2 regions of the Gilvibacter sp. CC01 genome follow, and region 2 is predicted to be linked to the other one. Evidence: riboswitches for the same ligand, from Rfam matches in the RefSeq annotation. Region 2 holds a riboswitch; the other holds the start of a gene.

Region 1 (7,204 bases), 1.1 Mb from region 2:
ATCAATCCTTTCTCACCATTTTCTTTTCGTTCTTAGGAGCTATTACCTTTGCTCATACGGTTATCATAGCGCGTATGTTTGATCAGCAGGAATAGTAATTGAAATTAAAAGCACAAAAAAACCGGCACTAGGCCGGTTTTTATTTTTAAAACTGTGTGCTTAAGGCTTAACCTTATCCGCAGTGATTCTACCTTCGCGATTGGCTACTTCCCAAGCAGTTAGGAAGATAAGTTGCGCACGCTTGGCCATAAGTTCGTATTCGATCTTGTCTGGCGTGTCTGTGATCTGGTGATAATCTTCGTGAGTACCGTTAAAGTAGAAGATGATCGGAATATTGTTCTTGGCAAAGTTGTAGTGATCTGAACGGTAGTAAAAACGATTGGGATCATTTTCGTCATTATAGGTGTAATCCAACTCCAAGTTTACGTATTTGCTGTTGATCATCTCAGAAACATCGTGCAACTCTTGACTCAACTTATCGCTACCGATTAAGTAGATATAATCAGGTCCGCCGGCCTTGTCTGGGTCTATACGACCAATCATATCTGTGTTTAGGTTACAAACCGTGTTCGCTAGTGGATAAACTGGATTATCGGTATAGTAACGCGACCCGTACAAGCCAATTTCTTCACCGGTAACGTGCAAGAATAGAATGGAACGCTTAGGACCATTACCTTCCTTTACGGCTTGTTGGAAAGCCTGAGCCATTTCTAACATAGATACGGTTCCGCTTCCGTCATCGTCTGCACCGTTAAAGACATTACCTTTTTTGTCCATGCCCACATGGTCGTAATGTGCAGAAAGGACGATCACCTCGTCAGGGAATTCAGATCCTTTAATAAAGGCTAATACGTTTTCTGAATCTTTAGGATCTCTGGCGCGAGAAAAATAGCTAGCGGGAATCTCTTGATAGTAGTCCTCTGCAGTAACACCTCCGGCAATGCCTTCTGCCTTGTAGAAGTTCACCAAATATTCTGCCGCCATTTTTTGACCTTCTGATCCTGTCATGCGCCCTTGCATTTCATCGCTGGCAAAGGTGTACAAATGCGATTTAAGGTCGTCTACGGTAATGGTCGAAGCATAATCGACATTGGTCTTGGTGACTTTTTTTGCATTTTGAGCCGGTCCGCAGCTAATGACAAAGCCCGTAAGTAGCGCTAATAAAGTGTATTTCATTCTGAGTTTATTTGCTTGATTTTGATCGCTAAAGATAACAGAATCCCTCAGTCTTTTCTGTGAAATATTTGTGAAAACAATCCGTAACTCCAACTAGGTGAAAACCCTTGATTTTTAAAAATACCCGCTAGGGGGGAGCGATTTTTCAATGGCTCCCTGTATCTTTAAGTCAACTAAACGCACTACCATGGCACTATTGAATACTACCATTATCAACATCCAAGATCAGGCAGTGGCCAAACAGCAATACGATAATTTAAATACACAAAAATGTATTTTGTTAGTTGTCTTAGGTGATTCTGAAAATATTGCAGAAGGAGTATCACTGGCTGACGAACTAGCAGATACCTCTCCTGGAGGGTTTACTCGTAAGGTGATGTGGGTCAAAGATTTTGTTACCCTTAAGGCAGACTTGGAACCTTATTTAACTGCTGCGAGCATTATTGAAGACGATACCCCCTATGAAGAGATTAAAGTGTTTTGCCTTTCCTTAAAACCGCGCAAGGCCAACTCCAGAATCCATAAGAACGGTCAAATGACCTTTGTTAAACTCGAGAAACTTTATGTAGAAGCAGAGTCTCAATCTATAGATCAATAAATCATGAAAAAATTCCTCCTACCGCTTTGCTTATTGATTCTGAATTTTGGGCAGGCCCAGTCAATTATTACCATGATTGAAAAGACCAGTTATGATTCCGATACGGTTCATAAATCTGGACCACAAATTGTGGATATCAACGGAAGTTTGAGCCTTTACATCAATAAAGAACTTTTGGCAGAAAAGATAGCGGCTGAATATCCGCAGTACAAGGCATCTATTGATTTACAGAATAAGATCGATGCTTTAGATTCAGCCTTGTCTTTACAAGAACAAATATTTGCTGACGTTAAGCGAACCACACTCAATACAGGAGACTTAAATGCTTTGTATTCTGGCCTCAATCAATTTTATCAGACCCTTGACACGCCGTCAAATGCGGCTTTGGCTACCGAGGTAAACGACTTATTCAATGATTGGCGCGCGCTTTACGGTCGCAACGGGATTAGCCCCAGCGAGGATGTTCCTAAGGAAGTTTACATATTGTCTCGACTCAATGATCAATTGGGGCAGCTTAAAACCGATCTGGAAAATAGTTCAGGCAAGTCCTACAGTATTAGCTTGACGGCCTACATGAGCAGCAAATTAGGCTCTGATCGTGTACATATTGAAAATTTTGACAACATAAAAGAGAAGGAGATCTACACGGTAGAGCGCTGGGTTACTACACTCAGCGATGATCAATTGAAACAACTTCAAAGCTTAAAGGAGCGCGCAAAAAAATACAATGCAGAGGCACCTAAGGTTTTTGAACAGCTCAAGCAAAGTCTGTTGCAAAACTTTCCCGATTTGGCCTGCATTGAGAGTGCCAAAACTGCTATTGTTGATTTTGTTAACTCCAACCCATTAGGCAGTGTAGAGGCTGCATTGAAGGATAAAGCCAATGAGGTAGTAGCCGAGTATACCGCAATAGTGTCATTAATAAACAATGCGAAAGCGCAAATATCGTCCTGGAATATTGAATCGGTCTTTGAAATATTGGGCCTTGTACAGTCCTTGCAAGGAAAGCTAAAGGATATTGAGCAAACATTCATGAATTTTCAAAGCATTTTGGACACGCTACAGCAATTAAAAGATAAAGCTGCAGCGCTTTACATGGATGCGGAAAACTGTTATGGTAGCCTAAGCGATGCCGTGAATGCCATTGGCCGCATGACTGGCTTGTTGAAGAATCAAAGTGATCGTTATAAGGACAATTTGGATTTGGGAGATGAGATTTTAAAATTCACCTTGAATGATCTGCCTAGTGAGGGATTTATTAGACTCAAAGGTGCCGGCCCACGTGAAGCAGGTGATAACCTGGAAATAACCCTTCTCCTGCTATTACCAAAATCAGACACCCCAGAGAATGCGGCAGCGACGGTTGCTTACGACCCGCGTAGACTGGAAGCATGGGATTTACAGATGGAGATCATTGGTCTTAGATCTGAAACCTCTGTAGGGATCATTATGGCCGAGCCATTGAACGCTGAAAAATTGCATGGAGCACTGCCCGACGACCGTCGTTTCTTATATGCGCCTTCTGCGTCGCTTTTACTCAAGATTGGGTCTAGAAAACACCGTTGGTACAATGATTTTGTTGACCTCGGTTTGGGAATAGCGGTTTCCACTCCTGACTTTAATACAGACGGGACTCCTGAGTTTGGAGTGGGAGGTATGCTAACGGTCTTTAAAGACATACTTAGTGTAGGATATAGTTATAATGTTACTCTTGATGTTCCTTATTGGCACTTTGGTATAAACTTGCCGTTCAATTTGCCAGGGATTCCGCTCAATGCGCCCAAATAAAAAACAACACTTTTCTTTTTTATAAAACAAAGGAGTGATTATATTTGCATCCGCTAAAGGAGAAATGGCAGAGTGGTCGAATGCGGCAGTCTTGAAAACTGTTGAGGGTCACACCTCCGGGGGTTCGAATCCCTCTTTCTCCGCTACTGAAAACCGTAATTACTTTATTTATAAGTTTTTACGGTTTTTTATTTCCGTATTTAGTCAGTTATCAGTCAGCTATTGGTTAAATATACAGTTTTTTATTATTCCAGTACTTGCTAAACAATTACCATAATACAATACTGCCGTCAATTTAATACTTGTTTTTAATAATAGCATTTAACAAAGGTTTACTGCCAATTTTTCTTTTGTATTACTGCGCATTAAAACAATACTTTCCTATACATTGATAAAGCACATAAGGAAGTACCCTAACTACTAATAACTCTCTATTAAAAAAAACTCCAATAAAAAACCTAAAAATTCCAACCATATTACCCAAAAACTCATCCCCACTATTGAATTTAAAGTCGTTTTCCTTTTAGGGGGTGCCATCATAAAATAGGTATATTGACCGAAAGCGATAAGAAAGAAACACTAAAAAATCTGCAATTAGTTTTTTTTAATGAATTAAATTCTATTTTTACTTAGTATTTCGAACCCTTTTATGGGTACCAACCGAGTGTAGACACCACGGTGGTCAAACAATACGGACGACAAGTCAAAATAAACGTCACTATTCCTATTGCTTTTTCGAGATACAAATAATGTTTGTTTAACTAAATTTTATTTGTATGAAAATTAAATCTATTTCACAGTTCAAAGAAGGATATGGTATATTCCCTTACATAGAACTATTCCCAACTGTTCAATCTGGAAATACATATGTTCAAATTCCGATTCACTTTGTCTGTGAAGAAGAAGAAGAAATTGATGTGAAAAAATACCCAGGTACTGAATTAATAATTAGTTCAAATGATTTTCAATCTTTAGATAGAAAAGAGTTAATAGAAATCTATGAAGAAGAACTAAAAGCGTTAACCCAATGGATAATTGATCGAGCTAAAGAAAACTGGAAAAAAGAATTCACTGCCTATCTTGTTTTAAAAAGAGATAAAAGTTACTTCTTTACTTATGTTGGTGAATATGAACTACAAAATAGTATTCCTTCTGGAGGATGGCTACATGACCAACAGCACAATTTACTAGCCTATAATAGAGACCACTACCTTGATGAATTGAACGACAATGATGATCCAAATTTATGTGTTGATTATTGGCCTTACTAATTTTAAAAAAAAACAATAAGACAACTAAAATCATAAAAAAGTCAGTTGCTCCATTTTCAGCAGTTGTTACAATAAGTTTGGAAGAAGGATATTCAGGTAAGAAAATATCAAAACAAGTTGTTATTACATGTATCCAAGAATATCAAGTTAAACTCATTGATGATCAGCTATTTTTTATCAGCTAAAATAACAGAATGTGAAATTGTAATTTTTAAGCTTAATGAAGTTTATGCGACAGAACCAAACCACCATTACAAAAGATATAGATATTAATTAAATAAAATCATATGAATTTAAATAAGATACAAGAGTCAATAGATGACACTAATACTAAAACAATTGAATACAATGCCAATACCTTCATAGTAGCAAACCATGAAGAGAATGGCAAAAACCTCTTCATAAACATTAACAATACAAACGGGAACACGATTCTCGACTTTTCAAAAGCATATGACTACATAGTGCTCTGTTACGACACTATTGGAGAACTAAAGAGCAGACACTATGCTATTAAAAGTAAGGGGAGTTTTATGATACAGACACCCTATAATAGCATACATCTAGTTCTACTCGATACAATTAGCAATAAAAACAAATACAATGAATAATAAAAATCACCCCATGTGGGAACATATCAACGCCTCGCTTGAAGAAAAGGTGCAAATTTTGGCTCAAAACCCCTATCGCTTTATATTGGACTCAATGTATGGGCTTTTAGAAACAGTCGACAGGAAATATTAAAAGACTACCTTAAGCAAGCCATTGCTCTTGAAGATTTTGAGCTTTGTCAAAAAATAAAGGAGGTAAAAACTTTCATAGGATTTGTAAATAACCATGACACCAACATGGATTATGTCTTTATATTTGAAACTGAAGAAACCATGTGGGATGTTGCCGTTAGGTATTACTTAAAAAAAGAAGGTGACCTATTAAAGCTCTATACCACCAACGATACCAATGAGGAATATTTTGACTGTGATGAATCACTGAAAATAAACGATTACTTGAACAAAAAGGATGTTATTGAACTTCTTGAAGAATACTTTGATAAGGGACAAGCGTTTGGTGGGCTACCAAGGTTCAGGAAAGAGGGGTTATTGTATGAAAAGGAGTTTTATGCCATCATTGATAGTGTAAAAGAAAAAAGGGAGCAATATATTAAGAGAGCAAAAGAACTAAAAACACCCTTTATTGACTATCTTGAAAAAGTGAATCTTGAACCCATTCCAGATGGTAAAAATGAATACCAATGGTTAGCTAAATGCCCCTATTCCGAGGGTAAACATTACATAATGGTCTCTACAAAAAACGACACCTATGGATGTGGCTGGTGCAGAAAAAAAGGGAATCAAAAGGATTTGGAAGACTATTTGGAAACAAAAACAAACTAATTATGAAACTGCATCATTTAGAGGAAATACTGAGCAACAGGAAACCTACCCTTGAATGGATCCATGACTTTATGGAGAATCAAGAGTACGGTAAATATAGGTTTAAGTATTATTGTAAAGATGGTATCTGTCTCGGAGCTGATTTTGATTTTATATCAGAATGTATTGACCTGGTCGATGATGTCGATGAGTTCAATGCCATTGAAAAAAATAGGGTACCCTTGTTTTTGGGTTCAACACCCGAGCTTTTGCCAGGACAGTTATCAAATGAAGGTGTACAGCTTAAAATGCCCTTGATTGCCATCCTTAACAGGACCCTGGTAACGAACAAGACCCTTGGACTGGGATTCTATTCCATCAAACCGAAAAAAAGCAACGAAAGGGCCTATTTGAGAAGACGTGAACTTGTGTTTTTCAATAACCCAGATTATGAGGAAATCAATATCACGGGAAACATAAAAAAAGTACCCATCGATAATTTTAAGTCCGAAATCACCATTGGACTGGAAGAGGGCTATACCCAGAAAGAGATTGACAAATCCGAGGTGATTGGATATATACAGCAATTCCAGGACAACCTAATCGAAAAAGGGGATATTTACGTATCTGCAAAAGTAACGGCCTGTGATATCGTTATGTCTGGACAAGTAGAACCACACCTTACCATTTCCCTTAGCAACCATCCAAAATTTTCATTATCCAAAGATAAGTTCAAGGATATTGTGGAACAACTTGGAAGATATTTGATGGAAAGGTTCAAGCAAAACAGAATTGTGGTGATGCATTCTGATGAAACGGTCATGTTAGAAAAGGATGACCAAATAGATGGTAGGATTAAATCAAAATAACAGATATGTTGTTCAATTTCGGAAAACCAAAAAAACTGCCCCTTGAACTGATATGGGAGATGTTCATTAATGAAGAGGAGTGCGATGAATATGATAACATTGAATTTGATGACCCTTTAAAAAAGGAGT
Region 2 (7,204 bases):
CGCTTCTGTTTTGATCTGTATTCCGTTGGCCTTTTACTACCAACACGCCGGACAGTTCTTGGGTGAGGTAGGTGTAGATAAACCGGCAGAAAAGATGGCTATTGGGCAATTCTCAGAAGTGTTCTTTATGCTGCTATTGCCTTTCTTTTTTATGCGCTACGGATTTAAGAAAACCATTCTTGTCGGGATGTTAGCCTGGACAGTTCGCTATTTGCTTTTTGCTTATGGAGACCCGGATGGTATGTATTTTATGTTGCTGATAGGAATCGCGCTTCACGGTATCTGTTATGACTTCTTCTTTGTGTCAGGGCAGATCTATACAGACAGTAAGGCAGGCGAAAAATATAAGAGTGCCGCACAAGGGCTTATTACCTTGGCTACTTACGGAGTCGGTATGTTAATAGGATTCTGGATAGCTGGTAAGACCACAGATGCTTTCGCTATTTCAGAGACCGAACATACTTGGAATCAGATTTGGCTGTATCCTGCAGCATTTGCAGCAGTAGTATTTGTATTGTTTGCACTCCTGTTTAAAAACGAGAAAGTAGAATACCAACAATAATTATGGCTCAAAAAATAAAGTGGGGCGTACTTGGCGGTGGAGGTGATTCCCTTATCGGGGTTTTACACCGCGTGGCTGCCAGTATGTTCGATGCATATGCGCTTACCGGAGCGGTTTTTAATCCGGAACTACAAAAGAGTATAGACTTTGCTAATGAACTCGGCATACCAACAGATCGTATTTATGCAGATCTGGATGCTTTTATTGCTGGGGAGTTGGCTATACCAGAGGCCGATCGGATCCAGGTTGTCTCGGTACTAACACCCAACTTCTTACACTTTCCAATGGCTAAGCAACTCTTAGAGAACGGCTTTCATGTGATTTGCGAAAAGCCCATGACCATGAGTTACGCGGAAGCGTTGGAGCTACAAGCAGTACAACGCGCAAGTGGAAAACAATTTGCTTTAACGCATACTTACACGGGCTATCCAATGGTGCGTCAAATGAAGCAAATGATTGCTCAAGGAGCCATAGGTAAGATCCAAAAGGTAGACGTACAATACTATCAAGGTTGGATCAATCCAATCATTCATGATCCGAAGCTGAGAAAGACCACTTGGCGTTTGGATCCTGATAAATCAGGTATTTCCTGCTGTATGGGAGATATTGGTGTACACGCATACCAAATGCTTGAATTTGTCACAGGCCTTAAAGTGCAATCTATCCTTGCAGATTTGAATCATCTATACGATGACAACCAAATGGATATAGACGGCACTGTGCTCTTGCGTCTTGGCAAGAATGTCAAAGGTGTGCTTAGGGCCAGTCAGATCGCCACTGCAGAAGAAAACAACTTTACTGTTGCCGTTTATGGCGACAAAGGTTCCCTTAAATGGGAGCAAGAAAATCCAAACTATGTGTATTGGCTAGAAGATGGTCAACCTATGCGAACGCTTAAACCTGGACATGCGTATAACGATGCCCTATCTTTAGATGGGACAAAACTCCCTCCTGGACATCCGGAAGGGATCTTTGATGCCATGGGTAATATTTACAAAGGCATGGCCAAGGCCGTTCGCGGACAAGAGCATCATCCTGGCGAGTTTCCGGGTATGGAAGACGGTGTGCGTGGAATGTACTTTATTGAACAAGCCGTGGCTTCACACAGTCAAGGAAATGTTTGGATCGATTTAAACGCATAAAGCAATGAAAACAATAAAAGGACCTGCTGTTTTTCTAGCACAGTTCATGGATGATAAGCCACCGTTCAATTCATTGGATGGACTCTGCGGATGGGCACGAGATCTTGGATACAAGGGTATACAGATCCCAACTTGGGAAACCCGTTTAATAGACCTTAAATTAGCCGGAGAAAGTAAGACCTATTGCGACGAACTTAAAGGTAAGATAGCAGACTACGGCCTTGAGATCACAGAACTTTCTACGCACTTACAAGGGCAATTGGTTGCCGTGCATCCGGCCTACGATTTAATGTTCGACAATTTTGCTCCGGACGACTGCAAAAACAATCCGGCCAAGCGTACCGAATGGGCGCGCCAACAGTTGCTTTCTGCAGCTAGAGCAAGTAAGCATTTAGGTTTAAAGGCGCATGCTACTTTTAGTGGTGCTTTGATGTGGCATATGTGGCATCCGTGGCCGCAGCTTCCCACTGGATTAGTGGATATGGGCTTTAAAGAATTAGCCGCTCGTTGGCTACCACTTTTAGATGAATTCAAAGACAACGGAGTTGCCGTTTGTTATGAGATACATCCGGGAGAGGACCTGCACGACGGGGTGACCTTTGAGCGCTTTTTGGAAGCGACTGGTAAGCATGAGGCGGTGAATATTCTGTATGATCCTTCGCATTTTGTTTTACAGCAGCTCGATTACCTTACCTACATAGACCACTACCACGAGTTTATCAAGGCCTTCCACGTTAAGGATTCTGAATTCAAGCCTACGGGTAAAAAAGGAGTCTACGGCGGATACGGCGATTGGAAAGACCGTGCAGGGCGCTATCGTTCCTTGGGCGATGGGCAAATTGACTATAAAACTGTTTTTAGTAAACTCACCGAATACGGCTGTGATGTTTGGGCTGTGATGGAATGGGAGTGTGTTATAAAAAGCCCAGAACAAGGAGCGCGCGAAGGCGCCAAATTCATTGCCGATCACATTATCGAGGCTACCACAAAACGCTTTGACGATTTTGCTGGGGCTGAGATTGACAAAGAAAAACTTAAGAAAATTCTAGGATTATAATACTCAACAATATGAAGAAGTTAGTTTTATTCATGGCTGCAACAGCCATGATTGCATGCAAAAATAATCAGACTACTGCCGATGCAGAAACAGAAAATGAGGCAGAAACTGAAGTAGTAGCAGGTGATGAAACGCCAGCAGAATCTGAATGGGAAATCCTCTTTGACGGAACTAATTACGATCAATGGAAAGGATATGGTGCTGACGCAGTTTATGACAATTGGACTATTGAAGACGGTGCTATGGCATTCACTCCAGGAGAAGAAGGCGGCAAGAATATCATCACAAAAAACACCTATACCAATTTTGAACTCTCTTTGGAATGGAAGATTTCTGATGCCGGAAACAGTGGAATTTTTTGGGCTGTAGTTGAAGACCCGAAATTCAATGAAGCCTATGAGACTGGGCCAGAGATCCAAGTATTGGATAATACCGCTCACCCTGATGCTAAAATCGGAGACGGAACGCATTCAGCGGCCGCCCTTTATGATATGATCGCTCCACCAGAAGACAACACCAAACCTGTTGGGGAATGGAATTTATGTGTGCTCGAAGTCAACCATAAAACCAATCAAGGGAAGGTGACTTTCAATGGGAAGGAACTCTATACTTTCCCAGTACACGGGCCAGAATGGGATGCGATGGTAGCCGATTCCAAGTTTGCTACTTGGGAAGGATTTGGTAAATCTCAAACAGGTCATATAGGCTTACAAGACCACAGTGACAAGGTGTGGTATAGAAACATTAAAATCAGGCCATTGGATTAAATTCTCAACAACTTGAATCATATATAGAAGCCTAAAATTTTCAAAAATTTTGGGCTTTTTTTGGATTTTTCAATTTTGTGTCGCAATATTTGTGCTCATAAAGTTCAAACACTTATTGAAATGTTATCAAGAAAGGTGGAGGGATTAGACCCTGTGAAGCCTTAGCAACCCTTTGTCTCTTTGTGCAAAGAAGGTGCTAAATTCTACCGGACGCTCCGGATAGATAACTCAAGACCCAGTTCCCGATCTAGGAATGGGGTTCAATTTCTTTATAACATTTTTCTTTAAGTACGCTTTTTTAAAGCGCATTTGACTTTTGAATTAATTCAGTTTAACTCAAAAAGAAAGAAAAATGAGTACCTCAAAATTTGCGACCGCAGCCTTGCATGCCGGTCATGACACAACCAATCACGGCGGAACCAGAGCCGTGCCTATTTATCAATCTACCAGTTACGTTTTTGACAACAGTGACCATGCAGCCAACTTGTTCAACCTGAGCGAGACCGGTTACATCTACACCCGAATCAATAATCCGACCTGTGATATACTAGAACAGCGACTCGCTGCTCTAGAAGGTGGAATCGCTGCGGTGACCACTGCCTCAGGCACTGCGGCCATTGCCACCACCTTGCAAACGCTTTTACGTGCTGGTGACCACATTGTAGCATCAAACAGTCTTTACGGAGGGACTTTCAACTTGCTGAACGTTACCTTACCGCGCTTGGGGATCACCACAACCTTTGTAGACCCTGCTGAGCTCGATAGTTTCACCGCTGCGGTTCAAGATAATACCCGAGCGATCTTTATTGAATCCCTAGGGAATCCGAAGCTGGATGTATTGGATATTAAAAATATTGCAGATCAAGCCAGAGCTGCTAAAGTTCCATTGATCGTTGACAATACAGTGGCTACACCCTACTTGTTAAACCCTATTGCTCACGGTGCTAATATTGTGATTCATTCTTTGACCAAATACATCAACGGCAACGGAACCGCTTTAGGTGGCGTTGTGGTAGATGCCGGTACCTTTGATTGGACCAACGGCAAGTTTCCAGAGTTTACAGAACCCTCTCCCGGATATCACGGTTTGGTTTATGCAGAAGTGCTCAAGGAGGCTTCCTTTATTGCTAAACTGCGCATTGAAGGGCTTCGCGATTTCGGTGCTGCTTTGAGTCCCTTCAACGCTTTCCAGATCTTGCAAGGATTAGAGACCTTGGAGATCAGAATCAAGAAGCATTCGTCTAATGCTTTGGCGCTTGCCAAATGGCTTCAAAGTCAAGAAGAAGTGGCTTGGGTGAACTATCCTGGTTTGCAAGAGAGCGATTATTATCCACTGGCTCAAAAGTACCTGCCGGAAGGTCAAAGCGGAATAGTGACCTTTGGGTTAAAGGGCGGATATGAAGCTGCTAAAAAGGCCGTAGACGCAACCCAAATATTCTCTTTATTAGCCAATATTGGAGATACCAAGTCTTTGATCATCCATCCGGCTAGTACAACGCATCAACAACTTTCTGAAGCAGAGCAGCAATCCACAGGGGTAACCCAAGATCTGATCCGCCTCTCAGTAGGCTTGGAAAATGTGGACGATCTGATAGGCGACCTGCAGCAGGCATTTGCTAAGGTATATGGCCCACAGCCTGTTGCTACAAACTAATTGTGTTTGGATTATTAGTGTTTAATGTTAGCTAAGCTCCGGCGGTAAAAAGCTGTCGGAGCTTTACTAAAGCGTTATGAAAGATTTACAGAAAGTTTCTATAAAACGGCATGCTGCGGCAGTGGATGCGCCTTTTGATTTTGTCAGTTATCAACTTTTTGGCCCGGCGCTGCACACAGCACCTGTTGTACTTGTGTTACACGCTTTGAGTGGAAACTCTTCGGTCTGTGGTCCTCAAGGATGGTGGAATGGACTCATAGGAGACGATCAATCCATAGATACTAAAAAGTTTACCGTTCTAGCCATCAATTCACCCGGAAACGGATATGACGGACAACTGTTGGACAATCCTTATGCCTTCCGTTTAAAGAATGTTGCTTCTTGGGTATTAGCTGCGCTGGATGAGATAGGTCTTAAGGATCTCTATGCAGTAATTGGCGGCTCCTTAGGAGGGTGTTTGGCTTGGCAGCTCGTTGCCTTGCGCCCCGACTTGTGCAAGCATCTCATTCCTGTTGCGGCTCATTGGAAAGCCAGCCCATGGGTAGTAGCACAAGGTATGGTCCAAGATAAGATCCTTTCCAATTCAAAGGAACCTTTGTTCGATGCCCGAGTGCACGCCATGACCTTTTATCGAAACCCAAATGCGTTTATCGTGAAATTTGGCAGTGATGACAGCCTACAAGCTGCCGCTTCCGTTTATGATTGGCTGCATTTCCACGGGTGTTCTTTAAAGGATCGCTTTACACTAAAAGCCTACAAGTTTATGAATTGGTTGTTGACCACCCACGATTGTACGAACAATGAGCGCGGCATAGAAATGGTCTTGCGCGCTTTTAAGGGTGAGTTGCATTTAATAGGAATTCAAGATGACCTGCTCTACAGCGAAACAGATATTAAGCAAACCGCTTCACTTGCAAGAGCTTTGGGAGTACAAGTGCATCACCACCGTTTGATCTCCGAGCAAGGGCACGACGCTTTTCTGATCGAACAAGAACAACTCGGCAGTTTTATTGCATCGGTCTTTGCCGGGACCACCTTAAAAAACGATAGTTATGAGCTTAGTAAAAGCCCCCGATAATATTTTAATTCCTACTTCCAAGATCGATCTGGATAAGATCAGAAACAAGCAGATTCATCTGTTTATCATTGGTCATGGACAAGTAGGCGGATTACTGATAGACCAATTGATCGCCGAGCGAGAAAAGCTTAAAAGACGACGCAGAATTGACCTCGCAGTGGTAGCCGTGGCCAATTCAAGTACTGTACTATTCGATAAAGATGGCCTCGATAAAGACTGGCGCAGTCGCAAGCAGGAGCAAGGTGAGTCCTATACAATTCCGCAGCTGATAGAAAGAGCGCATCGACATGGATTATACAATACCGTAATGGTAGACAATACGGCAAGCCCTAGCTTCGTGTTGAATTATTTGCCTTTTATAGAAGCTGGATTCTCTTTGGTGTCCAGTAATAAAGTGGCCAATACACTCGGTATGGAGTTCTATGATAATTTGCGAGAAAGGCTGGCCAAAAGGCAACAGGATTATTTGTACGAGACCAATGTTGGTGCCGGTTTGCCACTAATAGATACCATTAAATTACTACATCTTTCTGGTGAGAACATTACCCAGATCCGAGGTGTTTTCTCGGGTTCCTTGAGTTATATTTTTAATCGTTTCAGCGCAGAACAAATTGCATTCCACAAGGTTTTGGAGTCTGCTATAGCTAAAGGCTATACCGAACCAGATCCGCGAGAGGATCTTTGTGGCAACGATGTGGCGCGTAAACTTTTAATTTTAGCCAGAGAGCTCGCCTTGCATTGTGAGTTCAATGAGGTGGCTGTAGAAAACCTGATCCCAGAACCCTTGAGAGGACTCTCTACAACTGCCTTTTTAGATGATCTTCCTGCTTTGGATACTCACTTTGACAGCATTCGCGCTTGCTGTGATAAAGATGAGGTTTTGCGCTATGTTGCCACCTTAGACGGAGACCTTGCTGACGATTTTGGCGCACAAATGTTTGTCC

What was found. A riboswitch is a leader RNA that binds a small molecule or an ion and turns the genes downstream of it on or off. The one in region 2 is predicted to bind S-adenosylmethionine.
Region 1: another riboswitch for S-adenosylmethionine. It lies ahead of AC0J2F_RS02130 (hypothetical protein); the one in region 2 lies ahead of AC0J2F_RS09940 (O-acetylhomoserine aminocarboxypropyltransferase/cysteine synthase family protein).

Annotation. Positions count from the first base shown of each region.
Region 1 covers NZ_CM146909.1:447,471-454,674, reverse strand. The annotation lists gene AC0J2F_RS02155 (Brp/Blh family beta-carotene 15,15'-dioxygenase) at 1-95, shown strand, start outside; gene AC0J2F_RS02150 (M28 family metallopeptidase) at 160-1,176, opposite strand; gene AC0J2F_RS02145 (hypothetical protein) at 1,364-1,774, shown strand; gene AC0J2F_RS02140 (hypothetical protein) at 1,778-3,562, shown strand; tRNA gene AC0J2F_RS02135 (tRNA-Ser) at 3,621-3,705, shown strand; SAM-I-IV-variant riboswitch at 4,190-4,283, shown strand; gene AC0J2F_RS02130 (hypothetical protein) at 4,339-4,833, shown strand; gene AC0J2F_RS02125 (hypothetical protein) at 5,682-6,227, shown strand; gene AC0J2F_RS02120 (hypothetical protein) at 6,230-7,075, shown strand.
Region 2 covers NZ_CM146909.1:2,115,785-2,122,988, forward strand. The annotation lists gene AC0J2F_RS09920 (nucleoside permease) at 1-562, shown strand, start outside; gene AC0J2F_RS09925 (Gfo/Idh/MocA family protein) at 565-1,704, shown strand; gene AC0J2F_RS09930 (sugar phosphate isomerase/epimerase family protein) at 1,709-2,761, shown strand; gene AC0J2F_RS09935 (3-keto-disaccharide hydrolase) at 2,773-3,528, shown strand; SAM riboswitch class I at 3,649-3,758, shown strand; gene AC0J2F_RS09940 (O-acetylhomoserine aminocarboxypropyltransferase/cysteine synthase family protein) at 3,881-5,182, shown strand; gene AC0J2F_RS09945 (alpha/beta fold hydrolase) at 5,259-6,260, shown strand; gene AC0J2F_RS09950 (homoserine dehydrogenase family protein) at 6,235-7,204, shown strand, end outside.